Regions from separate parts of the Halalkalibacter sp. AB-rgal2 genome, predicted to be linked through region 1. Evidence: a T-box and tRNA genes for the amino acid it is inferred to sense, from the RefSeq annotation. Region 1 holds a T-box; the other holds one or more tRNA genes.
The links. The T-box of region 1 lies ahead of ileS (isoleucine--tRNA ligase). A T-box ahead of a tRNA ligase gene usually reads a tRNA of that ligase, here a tRNA-Ile.
Positions count from the first base shown of each region.

Region 1 (10,665 bases):
AGCGTAAAATATCAGCTCCAAGCTGCTTCATAACATCGTTAGGAATGACTACATTTCCAATTGATTTACTCATTTTACGACCTTCTCCATCAAGTGTAAAGCCGTGACTTAACACGCCCTTATAAGGTGCTTTTCCAGTCACTGCTACAGCCGTAGAAAGCGATGAGTTAAACCAGCCTCGATATTGGTCAGAGCCTTCCAAGTACAAATCTGCGGGTCGATCAAGCTCTTTACGTTCCTCAAGAACAGCCTGATGAGAAGAGCCTGAATCAAACCAAACATCCATAATATCCATTTCACGAGTAAATGTTCCATTTGGACTATGAGAAGACGTGAACCCTTCTGGTAAAAGTTGTTCCGTATCCCATTCGAACCAAACATTCGAACCATGCTCTCTAAATAACTTGACGATATGATTAATTGTCTCATCCGTAATAATTGGCTCTCCATCTTCGCCGTAAAACACAGGAATTGGTACACCCCAAGCACGTTGACGAGATATACACCAGTCGCCTCGATCACGTACCATATTAAATAAACGAGTCTCGCCCCACTTCGGAATCCAATCGACCTCTTCAACAGCTTTTAACAGTTGATCCCGGAATTGTTCAATTGAAGCAAACCATTGAGCCGTTGCACGATAAATAACCGGCTTCTTCGTCCTCCAATCATGCGCATACGAATGTGTAATAAACGTTAGCTTCATTAACGAACCGAGCTCATCTAATTTTTGGGTAATCGGTTTATTCGCTTCATCATAGAACAAGCCTTCAAAACCAGGAGCTTCATCAGTCATATATCCTTTGTCATCAACTGGGCAAAGGATATCTAAACCATACTTTTGTCCGACAATGTAATCCTCTTCACCATGTCCTGGAGCTGTGTGAACACAACCAGTACCAGCATCTAATGTGACATGATCTCCACAGATGACGAGTGAGTCGCGTTTATAAATCGGATGTTCTGCAACGACGTTTTCTAACTGAGAGCCTTTCATTGTTTTCGTTACTTCATATTGCTCCCATTCAAATTCATTTGCTAGCGTTTCAAGTAATCCTTCCGCAACGACATATTTTTGATGATTTACTAGTACAACTACATATGTTAAATCAGGATGTACAGCAATCCCTAAATTAGCAGGAATCGTCCAAGGTGTTGTTGTCCAAATAATGATTTTTTCATCACCGTCTAATACGTCCCCACCTTCTTTTACAGAAAAGGCAACATAAATGGAGGGTGAACGTTTATCGTGGTATTCAATTTCAGCTTCAGCTAGAGCTGACTCAGATGATGGTGACCAATAAACGGGCTTCTTCCCTTTATAAATGTACCCTTTCTTCGCCATATCACCGAACACTTTTATTTGTTGTGCCTCATACCCTTTATCTAGCGTAATATAAGGATTCCACCAATCTCCACGAACACCTAAACGCATAAATTGTTCACGTTGGCGAGCAATTTGCTTAAGTGCATACTCTTCACAAAGCTTTCTAAATTGAGCTACACTCATCTCCTTACGCTTCACTTTACCGTTTTTCGTCAATGCTGTTTCAATTGGAAGTCCATGTGTATCCCATCCTGGTACGTAAGGAGCATGAAAGCCACTCATTGATTTATAACGCACGATAAAATCTTTCAAGATTTTATTTAGTGCATGGCCCATATGAATATCCCCATTTGCATAAGGAGGACCATCATGTAAGACAAATAGAGGTCGGCCTTTCGTACGTTCTTGTACTTTTTCATAAATGTTTTGTTCATTCCAAATACTTTGACGCTCTGGCTCACGATTCGGCAAATTCCCTCTCATTGGGAATGCCGTTTTGGGCATAAGTAATGTTTCTTTGTATTCCATTTTTCCAACTCCTTAATTTTGAAAATCAAAAAACTCCTCACCCCTAAAAAAGGGACGAGAAGTTAACCCGTGGTACCACCCTCATGAAAAGGTAACCTTTCCACTCAAGCATTCTTAACGTGAATGAGACGTTGCAGCTTACTATAGCGTTCAGCGCAATACTAAAGGGTGATTTTCCAATATGCTATGTAATCAGGCTTTCACCATCCCTGAATCGCTACGTACATGAAACATACTGTACTCTTCCTTATCATTGTGTTTACTTTTATTTTGTTTAAACGAATGAAGTAATTATAAGTCAGACATGAATGAAGATCAAGTTATTATTCAGTATAACTAGTCTTTTCCTCTTCATCATCAACGGTTGCAGTCATTTCTTTCCAATCCTCAGTTCGAAGCATTTCAAGCTGCGCTTCAATTAACATTTTAAAACGCATCTTATATACAGAAGCTTGCTTTTTCAGCTCTTCCATATCCATCATCACTTTACGTGATTTAGACAACGCATCATTTATAATCCGGTCAGCATTTTTTTCTGCTTCCTTCACAATTAATTGTGCTTCCTTTTGAGCATTTCTTCTTACTTCCTCAGCCGTTTCTTGAGCGATTAAGATCGATTTATTAAGCGTCTCCTCCATATCTTGGAAGTGACCAAGCTTCTCCTCAAGAGTTGTCAATTGCTCAAATAAATCCTTCTTCTCTTTCAATACAGCCTCATAATCCTTAATAACTTGATCCAAAAATTCATTTACTTCATCTTCATCATATCCACGAAATCCTCTAGTGAATTCCTTATTATGAATATCTAAAGGCGTTAAAGGCATATCGCCACCTCCTAGTTAGTTGCTTACTTGTCTACTTACACTTTATTCGACATTTATTTCGAAAATCCTTTTAGAGGTTGTTCAAAATGGCGGTTTTCTCATCACAAGACGCGTAGCGAACAGAGCCATCGCCATATTTTTTGATACTTTTTGAACGACCTCTTTTACTTCATTATATTATGAAAGTCGACCAAAACGAAGCCTGTACTTATCCTTCTTCGTTCTTCCTTCAACTTTTATAAGCTTGGATCGACCAAATCCCCTTACTGACAATTGATCACCTGCTTCTAGCAGAAAGGACTGCTGATCAATTGTTTTAAAATTCACTTTAACAAGGCCTTTCTCAATAATTGGAAGTACTTTAGAACGAGATAGCTTATAAATTTGAGCCAAAACCGCATCTAACCGAAGAGACGAAATCGTCGTTGTTTGTTCATCCCAAACTTCTTCATTTTTCTCATGTTCAGATATAGGTCTTCGTTCGAGTGATACCGACGCCTTTCCAATCATTTTAACATTTGCAATGATAAAATCTTCAATTTCCTCGGCAATAATCACTTGTACATAGCCGTCACCAATAACAATATCTCCGAATTTTTCACGCTTAAGACCGACATTCATTAATGCCCCTAATACATCACGATGCTCAAGCGAAACAAATTTAGAAGGATATCGAATAATACATAGTGAAAGCTTAAAGTCCTCTTCAATAGTCTGAATATAAGAAGGTGCAACGAATGCACGCTTTCTCTCAGAAAAAGGCGAACCTCCTAGAAAAGAGAGATTTACCTCGTCATCCTGACCGATGACACTTTGTAAGATCTCTTGTTGTCTCGGGTCAAGAAAATCAGTTAATCTTTCTCGATAACGTAATTTGGCATCTTGCTGCCATTCTAATGCTTGATCAACAAATGTCCATTCATTCTCTCTGAAATGTTGGTAAATACTCATGAAGTCACCACTTCCATCAGCTCATTTAAAAAATAGCTGCAATCCCCATTCTCGCAAAGTGTAACGCAAGAATTGCGACAATGGGAGAAATATCAATCATTCCTAATGGAGGAATAATCTTGCGAAAAGGCTCCAAGAAAGGCTCCACTAACTGACCTATCATTTGTCCAATTGATGACTCTCGTGCATTGGGAAACCAAGACATCAAAATATATGCAATGACCATATAAGAGTAAATGGTTAATAACAACATTAATAAACTGCCAATCCCACTCATCTAAATTCACCACCTTTTTATCCTTCAAATTGCTCTTGAATCATTTCCGTTATGGACCCAGTTACATCAACATTGTCTGGTGTACATAAGAAGATATGCGTCCCAACTTTTTGAATGTCTCCTCCAATCGCATAAACAGTCCCACTTAAAAAATCAACAATTCGTTTTGCTTGATCGTGCGAGATACGTTGCAAATTAATTATGACAGCTTTGCGATTCTTCAGATGATCAGCAATTTCTTGTGCCTCATCATACGTCCTCGGTTCTAATAAAATCATTTTTGCACCCTTTTGAATACTTTGTAAACTAACAACATTTTGTTGATTTTGTTGTGACTTCGTTTGATTGGAGCGAGACCTACGCTGTGGAGCTTCTATTTCCTCTTGCTGAGGCTCCGTCATTTCTTCTACTTCTTCATAATGATCATCAAGTTCAAAAAAACGTTTGAATTTCGATTTCATTCCCACAGTAACCTCTCCTTTTTTCATTCTTTTCCAACTAGTGCAGTGCCAATCCGAATAAATGTCGCTCCTTCCTCAAGAGCTATTCTATAATCATTCGACATTCCCATTGATAATTCATGGCATGGAGCGTGCGACCATTTTTTTTGTCGTATTTGGTCACGAAGTTCTCTCAATTTCCGAAAAATAGGACGAGTTTGTTCTTGGTCATCATAGTAAGGAGCCATCGTCATTAAACCTATGACTTCTATCCCCTTATATTCCATTAACGTTTCAATAAACTCTTCCACTGAGGAAGGGAGTATACCTGATTTGGTTTCTTCACCGGACACGTTTACTTGTACGAAACATTTCATCTTCCTTCCACTTGGCATACGCTTGTCCAACTCTTTAGCAAGTGACAATCTTTCAAGAGAATGGAGATATTCATATTTCCCGACAATATCTTTTACCTTTCGAGATTGCAGTGTTCCAATGAAATGCCATGTCCCTTGAGGATGAAGAGCTTCCCATTTAGTAAGTGCTCCGTCTACACGATTTTCACCTATGTGTTGAAGCCCAGAGTGAAGAGCCGCTTGCGCTGTTTCAATTGAAACATACTTCGTAACAGCTATAATATGTATATCGGACACATTCCGTCCAATCTTTTGACAAATTTCCTTCACTTCATTATTTATGCTTTTAACATTTTCTTCAATTGTCATTCCATGTCACCTTCCAACTATCTCAATCCGATGAAACTCATTAACCTACCAGTCTTCCCACCCTCAGCGCGATGTGAAAATAACCGCTCATCCGATACTGTACATAAAGATGATACCGTTATTTGTGAAGGATGTATTCCTTCGTTAATAAAAAGATATTTATTTACCATTTGTAAATCTAAAAGGTAATGATCATCTGAAATTTTTTCATATAACAAAGACTTATCAAAAGACCGTTCAAAACATTCATCAATGGCATTTATAACTATATCACTTACTTCATAATGTCTTCTACTAATCGAAGGTCCTATGACAATTAAGATATCTTCTTTTGGAATGGATTCATGTTCCGACCAGCGTCTAATCATCTTAGGACCAATCTGATCTACTGTTCCACGCCATCCAGCATGAGCTAAGCCGATGAATGTAGCTTTTGGCGCATAAAAATAGATTGGAACACAATCGGCATACAAACTAGTTAATAATACATTGCGCTCATTCGTGTAGATTCCATCTGTTTCACGAATAGCTGATCTCAAATCTTGTGAACCCATCCCTTTATGCTCTTGAGAAACGCAAACAATTTTTGAATGATGAACTTGTTCAGTTCCAACCCACTGAACAAGCGGAAAGGAAAGATCATTAGCAAGCAATTGACGATTTTTAGAAACGATCTCTGGATCATCCTGAACATGATACCCCATATTTAAGCTACTAAATGGAGCTGAACTCATTCCACTGTTTCTTGTCGTAAAGCCTGCAACTAAGGAAGGATATTTGTTTTCCCAATATGATAACTTTAAATATCGTTCCGATCCTTGTTCAAAAGGCTCCATTTGACTCTCTCCTTACCTTTAACGAATAAGACGATTATATATATTCTATCATAGGTAAGAAAAAACGCGAAACATCTTTCTCATGTTTTCCTACTTTACTTGTTGTTGCATATTAAATTTTGATTGCAATTCAACTAAAATGACATCTGAACCAATACGAATAATATTTTTCCATGGAATGATGATTTCTTCAACTTCCTTTCCGAACATACTCATGACTCTACCTGTTCCACTAATAACAAGTGCTCTAATTTGACCTGATTGTAGATCAATTTCTATATCTGTCAATTGTCCTAACCGTTTCCCATTTTCCATGTTTACAATGTCCTTCGCTTGTAGTTCAGATATTTTCATGTTTTCACTGCTCCTCATTATGAAATTAAGCTCCTAACACTATATATGCAATCAGGTTAATGAAATATGTTAGTTCTCGAACAAACCCTTATTTAAATCATAAGAATACTGCGCAACAGTTTTTTCTTAATTGCATCGTACGTAGTCGTTACAAGGGGTTTAGTTGATTTAAATATGGTTTCCCTTCAGAGCAACGTGTACCGAACGAAGCCCAAGCTCTTCTATAAACCCTTCTCCAACTTCCGTGATCTTCATAAGGTTAATAGAATGCGCTTATCCATTTTTGATTCTACAAAAAACCTCAAAAGGACTACTTTCATTCCTTTTGAGGTTTCACACACTAAATTCATATTCATTTTAAGTACTACACTTGAGCATGCTTATTCATATGCTGAATAGCTGCCTTTTCTAAACGTGAAACTTGAGCTTGAGAAATGCCAATTTCATCAGCAACTTCCATTTGGGTCTTTCCTTGAAAAAACCTCATGTTTAAAATCATCTTTTCACGTTCATTCAAGCGTACCATTGCTTCCTTCAAAGCAATTTCCTCCACCCAATTAACATCTCGATTCCTCTCATCACTAATTTGATCCATTACAAAGATTGGGTCACCACCGTCATTATAAATCGGTTCAAACAAGGAGACAGGATCTTGTATTGCATCAAGTGCAAAGACGACATCCTCTTTTGGTACATCTAGAACTTTTGCAATCTCTTGTACAGTTGGTTCTTTTTCCCTTTTCTTCTCCGCCATTAATTGATCACGTACTTGCAAAGCTTTATACGCTATGTCTCGTAGTGAACGAGAGACACGTATTGGATTATTGTCGCGTAAATAGCGTCTAATCTCACCAATAATCATTGGCACTGCATATGTAGAGAATTTAACGTTTTGACTTAAATCGAAATTATCAATCGATTTCATTAAACCTATACAACCGACTTGAAAGAGATCATCCACATACTCTCCGCGATTATTAAAGCGTTGGATCACACTCAATACAAGCCTTAAGTTGCCATTCACTAACGTTTCCCTAGCACTTGTTTCTCCATTTTGCAAACGCTGAAATAATTCACGCATTTCTGCATTTTTCAGAACAGGTAACTTTGACGTATCTACACCACATATTTCAACTTTATTTCGTGTCAATTCTTTCCCTCCTATCGCGGGAGATGATGTCTAAGAAAAGTATCTCCTGCGTAGGAAAAAATATGCACGAGCCTTTTGTGGATAAACTCACAAAAATAAGACTCATGCACGTCATAACACGACTTATTCAAAAGAAAAAAATTTTTTAAGAAATTTTTCAAAAAGTGGAGGTCCCAATTAAAAATTTTAGTAGGTCGTTATTCTCCAACGCAATCGGAACAATCCCGAGATTTTTCCAAAAATTCTTTTTTAACACTCTTTAAACCATTTTATTGAACTCTTTTTGTAATCGTTTAATGATTCTTTTTTCAAGTCGGGATATATATGATTGAGATATTCCGAGCATATCAGCTACATCTTTTTGTGTTTTTTCTTCATCTCCAGCTAGTCCAAACCTTAACTCCATAATTTGTTTTTCTCTTTCATTTAATGTGTGTAGCGCCTTCACTAATAATTTACGATCAACTTTTTCTTCAATTCCTCTTGTAATTATATCTTCTTCTGTTCCTAATACATCTGAAAGCAATAATTCATTTCCATCCCAGTCAATATTCAATGGTTCATCAAATGAAACTTCCGAACGTGTTTTATTATTACGTCTTAAATACATTAATATTTCATTCTCGATACAGCGAGAAGCATATGTCGCCAATTTGATCTTTTTTTCCGGATTGAACGTATTAACAGCTTTAATAAGCCCAATCGTTCCAATACTAATTAAATCCTCGATATTAATACCCGTATTCTCAAATTTCCTTGCAATATAAACGACTAACCTTAAGTTTCTTTCTATTAACATCGAGCGAACCGCTTTATCGCCTGTTGGTAGCTTTTTTAGAAGGACTGCCTCTTCTTCCTTTGTTAATGGCGGAGGTAATGCCTCACTACCACCTATGTAGTAAATTTCGTCTGGCTTCATACCCATTCGATACATTAATTTGTACCAAAGTAATTTCATTTTCAGTTTCAGCATCGTATGCCCCCTACCTTAAATTACAAAAATTATATAAATAAATCATTCGCTAAAGACGTTCACTCATGACGACATTGCTTCTTTTGTCATTCCCCTTTGTAACAGTGCTGGGTGAATAATGCTTGTAAACGAATGATCTGATGAAAGTTCCTTATCTTGAAGTGCAATCAACACCTTAGAAGTTTGAATCACTCCTCCTTCCTCATATAGCTTTATGTAATCTGGTCGAATCCCTGTTAAAAAGGGGGATGATTGACCTACAACGCGATATGGAATGATCGTAAGACGGTCATCTAATTGCGTTGATTGTTCGTTAGATTTCATCGATAGTTCATGAAATTGTAAAAGTTGATCAATGTATTCTTTTGAAAAAGACTCATAGAATAAATTTGCTTCCATTATGATAACTGGACGTTTAGAGAGAGGTTCCACCAATTGGTTTCCCGTATCAATCAATCCTTTTGAAGTAATACTCTTATTACCTATTACAACTTGAACATCTATTAATTGATTAGCTTGAAATTGCCTAAATTCGATCTCCTGGAAACGTTGTTTTGAAAAGTACCATACAAGTGGGAACCCAATACAAATAAAGAGCCAACTTATCCCACTCCCATAGCCCTTGTTCACACTTAATAGTCCATCAAATAAATCTGACTCCGTTTGCCAGAAGAAATGCAATGCAAATAACCCACCCCCTGTCATGAACGTTACAAAGTAGAACATGCAAAGCACTTGGAAAAAATAACGGAAGCGTTTATAACCAAATGCTATTACGACAATCCATATAGAATAGATAGCCTTGAACCATGGTTCATATACAATATGTCCATATGAAGTAAATAAAAATAAGACAATGAGTGATGCAAAAAAAGCAGCACCAATCATTCGAACATGATGAAACGGCCGTTTCAACAGTAAATACGTTAAGGCAATAAGGAGATAGTCGATACAAAGGTTTAAAATCCAAATTAAGTCTAGATAGATGGTCATAGAAACCCTCACATCCAATAATTTAAGCCTAGTATACATCTAGTCTATTACGAAGTCTGTCAATTCATGACAGACTTCACGTACTATTTTTAAGAGATTTTCAATCAATTTGTCAGTTATAGCTTAGAGAAAATGATGTGGGAAATACAATCAACTACTTATAAAAAACAAAAAAACACATACCAAAAATGGCATGTGCTTAATCTCTTTAGACTTATCGATTTCGATTTCGACGATTTCGTAAAAATGTAGGTATATCTAACGTATCAGTTGCTTCTGTTGGCTCACTTTTAGTTTGCTGAGTTCCCCTTGCTTCAGATACCCCCTCTTCCTTCGCCTGTTTAACCGTATTGCTTTTTAGAGGTTTTTGTGACAGTGTTCTAGTTGAAGCAGGTTGATCATTTTCTTCAAATCCAGTAGCAATAACCGTTACAACAATCTCATCCTTTAAGTTCTCGTTTATAACAGATCCAAAGATCATATTTACTTCAGGATCAGATGCAGCTGATACGATTTCTGCAGCTTCATGTACTTCATATAGTGACAAATTAGAGCCACCTGTAATATTCATTAATACCCCTTGAGCTCCATCAACAGACGTTTCAAGCAATGGACTTGATATAGCCTTTTTAGCTGCTTCACTAGCTCTGCTTTCTCCCGTTGCAACTCCAATCCCCATCAATGCCGATCCTTTATCACTCATAATTGTTTTCACGTCAGCGAAATCTAAATTGATTAAACCTGGAACAGCAATTAAATCCGAAATACCTTGAACACCTTGACGTAGTACATTATCCGCTTCTCTAAATGCTTCCAACATAGGCGTATTTTTATCAACAATTTCAAGCAGTCGGTCGTTCGGTATCACAATTAATGTATCAACCTTTTCCTTCAATGCTTGAATCCCAGTAGCTGCATGTGTTGAACGCTTACGACCTTCAAATGTAAATGGACGAGTAACAACACCGACCGTTAAAGCTCCTAATTCCTTCGCAACTTCGGCAATAACTGGAGCAGCTCCCGTTCCTGTCCCACCGCCCATTCCAGCAGTAATGAAGACCATATCAGCCCCAGTTAACACTTCTTCTAACTGCTCTTTACTTTCTTCTGCGGCCTTTTTACCAATCTCAGGGTTAGCACCTGCACCAAGCCCCCTAGTTAGCTTGCCACCTAACTGAAGTTTTGTTTCTGCTTGCGATAAATGTAGCGCCTGTGCATCAGTATTTACAGCAATAAATTCTACACCTTTTAAACCATTTTCAATCATACGATTGACTGCATTACTTC
Region 1 is NZ_JBGUAV010000004.1:166,756-177,420, forward strand. Features, by position in the region: gene ileS (isoleucine--tRNA ligase) at 1-1,855, opposite strand, end outside; T-box leader at 1,903-2,118, opposite strand; gene ACERJO_RS05255 (DivIVA domain-containing protein) at 2,179-2,679, opposite strand; gene ACERJO_RS05260 (YlmH family RNA-binding protein) at 2,857-3,630, opposite strand; gene ACERJO_RS05265 (YggT family protein) at 3,656-3,907, opposite strand; gene ACERJO_RS05270 (cell division protein SepF) at 3,925-4,374, opposite strand; gene ACERJO_RS05275 (YggS family pyridoxal phosphate-dependent enzyme) at 4,392-5,072, opposite strand; gene pgeF (peptidoglycan editing factor PgeF) at 5,090-5,908, opposite strand; gene ACERJO_RS05285 (YlmC/YmxH family sporulation protein) at 5,999-6,262, opposite strand; gene sigG (RNA polymerase sporulation sigma factor SigG) at 6,627-7,412, opposite strand; gene sigE (RNA polymerase sporulation sigma factor SigE) at 7,672-8,385, opposite strand; gene spoIIGA (sigma-E processing peptidase SpoIIGA) at 8,449-9,378, opposite strand; gene ftsZ (cell division protein FtsZ) at 9,593-10,665, opposite strand, start outside.

Region 2 (10,665 bases), on a different contig from region 1:
GTAACTCGTTCATCCGACCATCTGTCATAATCACTGCTTTCATAAGAAGCCTCCTCTAGTTATTTGAGACTACTGAAAAAGTACAAATCGACTTTTTCAAAACCTTTCATTTGATTAGCAATGGCTTCACTCGTTGCTCGCTTAATAAGAGAAGTTCACTCGTATCAAGCTTTTAAATAGGCAACAGGTTCGCTCATTGAAACTTAACTTTTTCAGTACCCTCTTTTTTTTTGTCATTCAATTACGATGTATATTCATCATACCGTCCACTAGATAGAGGAACAAGGAGGTCAATCTGTCTTTTTTTGTCATATGCTTAATAGAACGATGCACGCAAACGGAAAAAAAATTATTCGTCATCATTCGCATGCAACCTCTTGTCAAAAAACAAAGTCGTTTTAGGATGAGAATCGACGAAACCGAGAATTTTGTTAATGAAAATCGGGGTTTCTCGTCATAGGCTAATAGATGTATAATGATAGAAGTGTGAACAGAAAGAGAGGACAACAAAAAGTTATGGTAGAAATCATGATAATCGCATTATTTAGCTGCTCATTCCTTCTCTTTATCCTATCATTCATGAAGAAGGATCGAACAGTCGAATTAGAGCAGCAAATAGAAGAGCTTTCCATTCGTCATATGCAAGAATTGTACAAGCTTAAGAAAAGAGTCGATGAGCTAGAAAGTCAAACTCGTTTAAATGAGCAGCAGTCAGCTTTTGTCCAAAAGGCAAAGTCAAGCTCACAGCAGCAACTTCTCCGTGAGGTCATAGGTTTATTTAATCAAGAATTAGAATTGGAAAGTATCGCAGAGGAAACAGGCTTAACCGTTATCGAAGTCGAACGCTTATTACGTCCTTATATTACCGAACTGCAGGAGAAGGAGGAATTGTAATGGCAGCAAAAGGGTTACAGCAGTTTGCTGGTGGACTATTTCTAGCAACGGCACTTATCGGTGGAGCTCTGTACGTTTCTCATAGTCAAGAGGAAGTGACAGATGCTGAAGAAGACCGTGAAGCACCACTAACTTCTCATGAAGAACTTTCAACGACACAATTAATTGAACAGCTCGAACAAGAGCAGTATGTTGTCATATCTGAAGATGAGTTCGCTGAGCTACATGCACAGTTAGACGAACAAGAAGATAGAACTGAAGAGAATGAGCATGAAAGACAGACGACCTACGTCATGATTCTGGAGATTTCTCAAGGTATGACTAGCTATGATGTCGCTGAACAATTAGTACGTGGGCGTATTATTAATAACGAGCAAGACTTACTTTCCTATGTACAAAACGAACAGCTCTCTCACCGTCTACGAACCGGACAGTATGAGGTAACGAGTGATATGACGATCGAGGAAATTGTCGAGTTAATGACATAGAATGAGTATAAGTACTAATTACGTCGTAAAAAAGAAGAGTGTCTTAATTAGCACTCTTCTTTTTTTACAACTATTCAATTACATCAGGATCTTCCTCATCACTATCGACATTCTCTAAGAGTGGTGCATCTGGCTTGACCGGTCCATGACGCATCGAGTCCTCACGTTCAAAGTACCAATCTAAAACGTCCTTAGCAATCTCTTGTGCCATTCCGCCTCGTCCACCTTGATTATTTAACTTCACTTGCGGAACAACAATCGCAAAGGCTATTTCCGGATCATCATATGGGGCGTAACCGACTAACGTTTGATTATTCCCATCTACAGCTCGGCGATTTCCAGGCTCTCCTACGGCTACTCGTACTTGGGCCGTTCCTGTCTTAGCAGCTAAATTATAAGAGGTGCTGCTGAGATTTCGATAGCCAGTACCTCCTGAATTAGTTACAACATCGCGGAACCCACGTTGTACTTGTGCAATTTCATCGTCTGTATTATTAATCCGATTTAATAATTTCGGTTCAAACTGTTGAATAATCGCTCCTAATTCATTTCGGTCCGCGACAGGCTCTCTTATTTCACTGACGAGTCTTGGCTGCATCCGGTAGCCGTCATTAGCAATCGTTGAGACATACTGCGCTAATTGTAAGGTCGTATACGTATCAAATTGACCAATCATAAAATCGGCTAAATTACCTGGGTTTAATTCCGACCCGTGGAGACCATTTGATGTAGATGGTAAATCTACCCCCGTCTCTGTCCCTAGACCAAATTGACTGAAGTTATATCGAGCACGGTCAAACGCTTGATGAGTAGTTGCTGTCGGAAACGAGCAGCTTGCCGTATTAGAGTTATAGCAGCCAGCCATTCGAAGACCGATTTCAAACATGTAAACGTTTGACGACACCTCGAGCGCACGACGGTCACTAACCCAACCATGCGTATTTCGGTTAATTGAGCTTTTCTCAATAAAACCTCCTTGCCCATCATTAAGACGAATAATTCGGTCGTTCAATTGATCACCAGGTGAAATAATCCCCTCTTGATACCCTGTTAGTACACTCGCTCCTTTAATAGATGAACCCATTTCAAATACTTTGTTCACAGCACCGAGATGATCAGCATACGTCGAGCGTTCACTATCATGCGGATCGAAATAACCAGCCATTGATAAGATATCACCTGTTTTCGGGTCCATAAAGATCGCATAGGCCGCACGATCTGATAAGAATGGATTACCTGTTGTCACTTGTTTCTCAATCGCTTGCTCGACGACTTGCTGTAGCTCCATATCTAGCGTAAGAACAAGATCATTCCCTCTTTGTCCTTCTCGTTCCTCAATAGCACGATTAACGGTTTGGTTTCCTGATTGTGTCATCACACTTTCGACAACAGCCTTCTGCCCACGGAGCACATTTTCATATTGTGCTTCAAGAAAGCTCGTTCCAACAATATCCGAACGGTCATACCCACGTGCAAGGAAAGCATCTAATCGCTCTCGCGGAATTTGACCTGTTGAGCCAAAGAAGCTCCGGAATGATTCTCCATATACATAAGAACGTCGTGAATCTCGTAATATATCAACGCCATCCAAGCGATAGAGATTTTCACTAATGACATGTGCCTCATCTTCTGATATATCTCGTTTAATTCGTTGCGGTGTATTCGCATAACCACGTACCATTTCACGAAACACAGCGATTGTTTGCAGCTCTTGCTCAGTAACGGCTTCAACCATTTCATCGGTGATCGCTTCAACTTCCAATACATATTCTTCAGAATGATCTAAATCTCTACGCTCTTCAGCTGGAACTAATTCCAATCGATCTTCCTGACTCATATTAATAAGAATATAATCACGTATATCACGATCGGTTACACGACTTGCATCCATTTCTAACAATGGAGAAAGCTCAGACGCAATTCTCATTAATTCAACATTACTCGTTCCCTCAGATGGGTTTGTATATGTGACAGATAGCTCTAATTCATTGTCTACAACAACATGACCATAACGATCAAACATAACCCCTCTAGGCGCATCAATGCGGGCTGTCGCATTGCTCGTTCTTTGCAATTCCTTCACATACTCTTCCCCTTCAACGATTTGCACCATTCCTAATCGCAGTATTAATGCTGCAAACAGAATGAATACAGCGAAAAAGAGTACATTTAAGCGTGCAGGAACATGATGCTTTTTCTTGCCCTTCTTCATTCTCCCCACATCCCGTTCCTCCTTGCATAACAGAATAGACACCCACTTAAGGTGTCTATTCTGTTCATAAAGTGTAACCCGCGTATGCCGTTGCTTCAATTGTTTCATGAACCTACACTCGTAGGTGGGTGTTCGCAGAATGTCTTCCAGTGTCCAAGTCACGTTGGCTTACTGTCTAACATTCAATATAGAACTCCCTATTTTCAATCAAGGTTCGAAACAAGGAGAAGCTGACTAACACGGCAGGCGACGTTATTTGTCTTATTTGATTCTATTATACCATTCGATTGACGGTTGTCAAATGAAAACGCTATCATTGTATCGTTATTTTTATACTGTTGTACTACCTGAATCACCCTCACCTTTATCCTGTCGTGAGAAAGCATAATTGTCTCCGCCCTTGTTCGGCTTGAAATCAACCTTTCGGATAAAGAAGTATATCACAGCATGTCCTGCCCCTAAAATAAGGAGCAATATCGGAATACCTCTTTCTTCCGAAAAAAAGGTAACCGTTGCAATAAACGTTAACACTGATACAATTCGACCTGTATTTAAAAATAATTCTCTCACGACAATGTATTCAACTCTCATCTCTGCGGCCTTCCAGCCCTTTCCAATTACATCATACGTAAGCGAAACATACGGAACTAATAGTAATGGATAAGCCATTGAAATAATAACCCCATATGTGATTAGTTTTGTAAATGTTAAGTCTCCAAAGACAATAATAAATATAGCTAAATACAAAATAGTCCCACCAATGAAAATAAACCTTTTTCTACGTGTTGACTTAATCACTCTTGTTACAACGTAATAAGCAAGAAATTGCACCCCTGATGCAACGAGTCCGTATGTACCAATCGCTAGCTCACTTCCCGTTGCAATGTACACCCATACTACTATGACGAACATAAACGTCCCTTCACGTAACCCTTGAAAAAAATGAGCATGTAATATTTGCTTCCAATTGTGATTTTTTTTTCGTTCTGCCAAAATCCGTTTGAAAAAAAAACGACCTTCTGCAGAGCGTCGCTTAAGCATAAAACTCATTAATACTGCAATGACAAATAAAATTAATGATATCGTAAAAATGACCGTATATCCGGTGAATTTATTCATTTTAGTAATAATAATACCTGACATAATCGGTCCAATCATTCCAGCAAATGATGTTAAAAGACCTAAAAAGCCATTAAAAAAGTCCCTTGTTTCAGGCTCCGTAATTTCAAAGGTTAGCACATTAAATGCTAGCCAATAAAACCCAAACCCCATCCCTAATAATACACCTAACAAAATTAAATACGAGTTGGCTCGATCCCCTAGCAATAGTACAGTCGTAAAAAAGACGGCCAATGTTATAACTCCTGCTCGCAACACGATAACTCGGTCGATTTTCTTTGCGACTTTCCCAGCAAAAATGAAAGCAATAGGTTGCATCACGACCGAGCCTAAATTATACAAAGCCAAATCAATAAATTCACCTGATTGCTTCCATAAATACACGTTCACAAATGTATTTGATAAGGCTACACTTAAAGCGTATAACCCGCCAATTATTAATAACAAAACTAAATCACGTGTTACCTCTATATCTCCAATGACCTTCTTTATAAACGATACCTTCACGAATCTCCACCACCCTCACAGATAGTGTGTCACGTAAGAAAGTCGTTATACACACGAAAATACAAAGAAGAGTTACGAGAAGAATGAATGCCCACAACGAAAAAGGAGCTTAAGCCAAAGGCTCAAGCTCTCGAAATACATTGTTATTTTGCTGCGCTATAAAGCTTCGCAACCTCGTCCCAGTTCACTACATTCCAAAATGCACTTATGTAGTCTGGACGACGATTTTGATAATTTAAATAGTATGCATGCTCCCAAACATCTAATCCGAGAACAGGTGTCTTTCCTTCCATTAATGGTGTATCTTGATTTGGAGTACTTGTAATCGATAGCTTTCCGCCGTCAACAATTAACCAAGCCCATCCTGAACCAAAGCGAGTTACACCAGCATTTGCAAATTCTTCTTTGAATTTGTCAAAGCTTCCGAACGCTTCATCAATGGCTGCTGCAAGCTCACCTGTTGGCGCGCCTCCACCATTCGGGCTTAGGAGCTTCCAAAATAATGTATGGTTAGCGTGACCACCACCATTATTACGAACTGCTGTACGGATGCTTTCTGGAACAGCATCAAGGTTAGATACTAGCTCCTCTACACTTTTACTTGCAAGCTCATCATGTCCTTTAAGTGCATCATTTAACTTAGTTACATAAGTGTTATGATGCTTTCCGTGGTGAATGTTCATTGTCGCTTCATCAATGTGTGGTTCTAACGCGTTTGCTGCATAAGGTAATTGTGGTAATTCGTATGACATTTAAATCTCCTCCTACAAACTAGTTTTTTAAGGTTAACTTAATAAACAAAAATGTTTAAAAAGTCTTTCCAACACTTACATTACCAAAATTTAAATATCGTTGCAACAAATAATGCTTACGAATCTAAAAAGAGGCAATGAATACTTGAAAACCTTTTTTACTATACCCATGAACGTCTATCCTTAAACAAAATAAAAAAAGCCCCTCTAAGGCGCTTTACTGATTTCTTAAGTATGGCGGAGGAAGAGGGATTCGAACCCCCGCGCGGTTTAACCCGCCTGTCGGTTTTCAAGACCGATCCCTTCAGCCGGACTTGGGTATTCCTCCATAAATAAGTTGGTGGACCCTGTAGGACTCGAACCTACGACCGATCGGTTATGAGCCGACTGCTCTGACCAACTGAGCTAAGGGTCCTTATTTCTTTTTATGTATAATGGTAGCGGCGGAGGGGATCGAACCCCCGACCTCACGGGTATGAACCGTACGCTCTAGCCAGCTGAGCTACACCGCCACATGGCTCCACAGGTAGGATTCGAACCTACGACCGATCGGTTAACAGCCGATAGCTCTACCACTGAGCTACTGTGGAACATTTCAGAAAGACAAGAATTATAATAACATGACCTATTTAACGTGTCAATCATTTTTTCAAAACTCGTTTAACACTGCTTTCATAAAGTACCATAAATGCTTAGAAGTGACAACCATTTTTAAAAAATACCGTCTCAACTTTTTCAAAACTCTCAACAAAATCGTTAAATTTCCATAACAGAGACGTCCTAAAAAGATACAAAATAACCCTTTATTAGACGCCTCCAACTCATTAAGTCATTAGTGATGATCGTCTGCGATAACCGCTTCTGCAATATTAACTGAATGATCACCAATCCGCTCTAAATTACTAACAATATCAACAAAAACAATACCGGCAGATCCTGTACATTTTCCTTCATTGACACGTTGGATATGCTTCTTTCTTAGCTTTCTTTCCATCTTGTCAATCTTCTCTTCCTTTTCAATGACAGAATTCGCCATATCATGATCAAGAAGCTCTAGTGACTGTATTGCTTCTTTTAGTGTTGACAAAGTTAAATCGCACATTTCCTTTAAATCATCCACTGCGCTTTCTGTTAAATTGACCTTGTTTGCTTTTTGATAATCCTTAAGCTCTACAATGTTTTCAATGTGATCACCAATCCGTTCAATATCGCGAACCGTATCCATTAAAACCGAATGGAGCTTCGAATCTTGATCGGATAACGACCTAGAGGAAATTTGAATTAAGTAATCGGTAATTTTCCGGTCTAAATTATTAATCGCTTCTTCAAATTGAACAGCGATCTCAGCATGACGCTTTTGGCCATTCACCAAATATTGGCTAACTTCAAGTAGACCTTTTTCTGAAAATTCAGCCATACGTAACACTTCCTGCTTCGCTTGTCCTAAGGCAATAGCTGGTGAACTTCCGATGAAACGAGGGTCAAGATGCTTTGCTTTATACTCAATGTTGATCTCATCACCTGGTATAAGCTTCGTCACAATCACCGCCAATACGGCTACGAATGGGAGCTGAATTAATGTATTTGACACATTAAAAATACCGTGCGCAAAAGCAATTTGCATTCGTTCATTTAAGCCAAGCTCTACTGATAAGTACGATACTAATTCGTAGAATGGAATAAACAACAATAACACAATAATCGTTCCAATTAAGTTAAAAATGACATGAGTTAACGCAGCACGTTTCGCTGCAATCGACGCTCCAATTGAGGCTAATATCGCTGTAATCGTCGTTCCGATATTATCACCAAATAAGACTGGCAATGCCGCATCTAATCCCATAGCCCCTTGTTCATATAACTGCTGTAATAACCCAATCGAGGCACTTGAGCTTTGAACCGCAACGGTGAAAATAGTACCGATTAAGACCCCAAGGAGCGGCATATTGCTCATACTTACTGTCAAATCAGCAAACACTTGTAAGTCACGGATTGGTCGCAAGCCATCACCCATTAATTCAAGACCGTAGAATAAAGCTCCGAAACCAAATATAACTTGTCCAAAGTTGTTTACTTTTTTATTTTTAAAGAAAAAAATCAGCGCTGCACCGCATGCGATAATCGGCAATGCATAAGCGGAAATTTTAATTCCAATAATGAAGGCTGTAACGGTTGTCCCTACATTTGCCCCCATAATAACGCCAATCGCTTGCTTTAATGTCATAAAGCCGGCGTTCACTAATCCAATTGTTAATACAGTCGTTCCTGTACTTGTTTGTAACAATACGGTTACAAATATTCCTGCAAATACCCCCATTACAGGATTTGTTGTAAATTTGTCTAGAATATCACGTAATCTCTCCCCAGCTACCTTCTGTAGACCATCCCCCATAAATTTAATACCGAATAAGAAAATTCCTAGACCACCAAAAAACATGAACAAGAGCGTCTGTAAATCCAAAATCCTCATCCCTTCATTTGAAAGTCATGTCGCTTCTTTTTTTCTATTTTTTCGACAAAGCTCAACATGGACACCTAGTCTATTATTAAGTATTACATAACGTTTTGTAAACACAAAAGTGAGAAATAATTTAAATAAGTTTTACCATTTTAAAAGAAGCTATGTAAATGGTTCATTTCGAACTCAACTTTCATCAAAAGATCACATTTTAATAACTAAAAACTGACTATATGTTAAAGTTTTGATAATATATATTCGTATCGTTAAATCGGAAAGGAATGTCGTATGAATTTTTCCAGTTGGTTTTATAAAAGCCTTACTCAATTTAAAGTGATCGCTTATAGCCGCTTTCGTCCAATTACATCAACCATTGGTCATGTGTTTTTATTCGTTCTCATAGCAAGTCTTCCATATTTCTTTATCATGAATACATCGATCTATCATTCCGTGCAGCAACTTAAAGATACAATCCATTTAGGATTACCATCGTTTTCCATTGAGAATGGAGAACTACTACTAGAAGAAGACACACCCTATTTTCAATTAAAGAACGATCAGCTAGGGACGCTTCTTTTTGACCCAAATCAATCCTTTTCAGAGGATCACTTAGCCGACAGTCGAGGAATTGTATTCTCACAACATGATCTACATATAATTGATTATGACGAGTCATTTACTGTATCTTACTCGCTATTAGGTTTAAATGGTGTAAATGAAGGAGACATCAATGATCGTGTAGAACAGCTGCATAGCTTCATACCGTTGTTATTAATCATTATCACTCTATTCCTATATGCCATTCTATCTGGTTCTGCTTATTTAGGGATTACTTTATTAGCGTTTCTTGCTCTACCTATTCGACAAAAACGCAACCTTGAATACCGCCACCTTTGGAGCATAGCTGCACATGCGATCACATTGCCTACCCTTCTCTTTTTTTGGGTAGATACTTTAATAATCGACCTTCATATCATTTGGTATATCATTGTTAGTATGAGTATGATTACTCTTAGTATTCGTCAAATCCCCCTACCTCGAAAAACGACTTGAGAAAAAACACGATAATTAATTTCATTCTGAACCTGCTAAAAAGAGTCACATAAGCCAAAAAACAGCTTATGTGACTCTTATCTAGAATCCTCTATTCTATTATTGCTCGTCATTTTCTTCAATCTGTTTAACGACAATGCGAGTTCCATCAACAGAAACGACAATGATATCTGCATTAGCCTCCAGCCACTGTCCACCACTCGTTGCACTGTACTGACGATCTTCAATGACAATTGAACCAGTAGGGCGAAATGGACTTAGTGTTCGACCTTTCTTTCCTACAAGCTCTTTGTATTCATCGTTAATGGAGTTATATCCTAAGTCACCAGTTAGCCGATCCTTTAAGGTCATCCTTGCCCATAAATCCCTTGAAGGAAATACTTTCAAGAAGAGCAACGAGCTGAACCCACCAAGGATAAACCCCATCGAAACAAATACACCATAGAGAAAGGTCGGTGAAGGAATTGCTAGACCTACAATCATTAAGACAACACCTATAAGTGCAACCGAACCATCAGTAATTACCTTCCCGTCTATAATAATGAGTAATAGACCGATAACATATAAAATAACGACCCACATACCTGCATCTGTTGAAACATGGTAAGAGAAAAAAGTTGCCATAATCGCAACACCAAGAATAGCAAAAATCCCTTTCGCTCTCACAAACAATTCACCAATCAAAAATAACGTACCTAAAAATACAAATAAAAAGCCAATTGTTTCAGAATCTAACCATTGCATCATTCCACCTCCTATTCTCACTACACTTTTATTTACGATCATCACATCAATTGGTTTCACTTACTTTCAAAACTAATTATAACAAGTGATATTCTATAAAAAAAGAGTACCGCACATTTTAAAAGGTTGTCCAAAGGAGCTATTTTCTCCTTTAAGAACAACCTCTAGCAAAGTCTATCGCATTGATCGTAAAGATTAACTAAACCAGCCTTTAATGACATCAATGAGACGACTGAAGAAATCCAATACGCTCCGAATAAAGCTTTGTGTTTCTTCACGGTTCAAATAATCACCTAGGTTATCACGTACATTATTAATTTGGTCCTGTACTTGATTCCAGTCAATGTTTAGATCTTTCATTCGCATGAACAACGAAATAAGCCCATTAAGCTCTTCATCTGTTAATGTAATTCCCATTTCATTAGCAATACGTTGGAT
Region 2 is NZ_JBGUAV010000003.1:70,372-81,036, forward strand. Features, by position in the region: gene ACERJO_RS03405 (sugar phosphate nucleotidyltransferase) at 1-43, opposite strand, end outside; gene ACERJO_RS03410 (hypothetical protein) at 517-894, shown strand; gene ACERJO_RS03415 (hypothetical protein) at 894-1,382, shown strand; gene ACERJO_RS03420 (peptidoglycan D,D-transpeptidase FtsI family protein) at 1,453-3,594, opposite strand; RNA gene ssrS (6S RNA) at 3,666-3,846, opposite strand; gene ACERJO_RS03430 (MFS transporter) at 3,925-5,220, opposite strand; gene ACERJO_RS03435 (superoxide dismutase) at 5,364-5,972, opposite strand; tRNA gene ACERJO_RS03440 (tRNA-Ser) at 6,208-6,300, opposite strand; tRNA gene ACERJO_RS03445 (tRNA-Ile) at 6,311-6,387, opposite strand; tRNA gene ACERJO_RS03450 (tRNA-Met) at 6,408-6,484, opposite strand; tRNA gene ACERJO_RS03455 (tRNA-Asn) at 6,488-6,562, opposite strand; gene ACERJO_RS03460 (Na/Pi cotransporter family protein) at 6,805-8,433, opposite strand; gene ACERJO_RS03465 (DUF1189 domain-containing protein) at 8,719-9,483, shown strand; gene ACERJO_RS03470 (NfeD family protein) at 9,583-10,227, opposite strand; gene ACERJO_RS03475 (DUF1002 domain-containing protein) at 10,423-10,665, opposite strand, start outside.
Region 2: it encodes a tRNA-Ile, which carries the amino acid that the T-box ahead of ileS (isoleucine--tRNA ligase) is inferred to sense. The anticodon was not compared.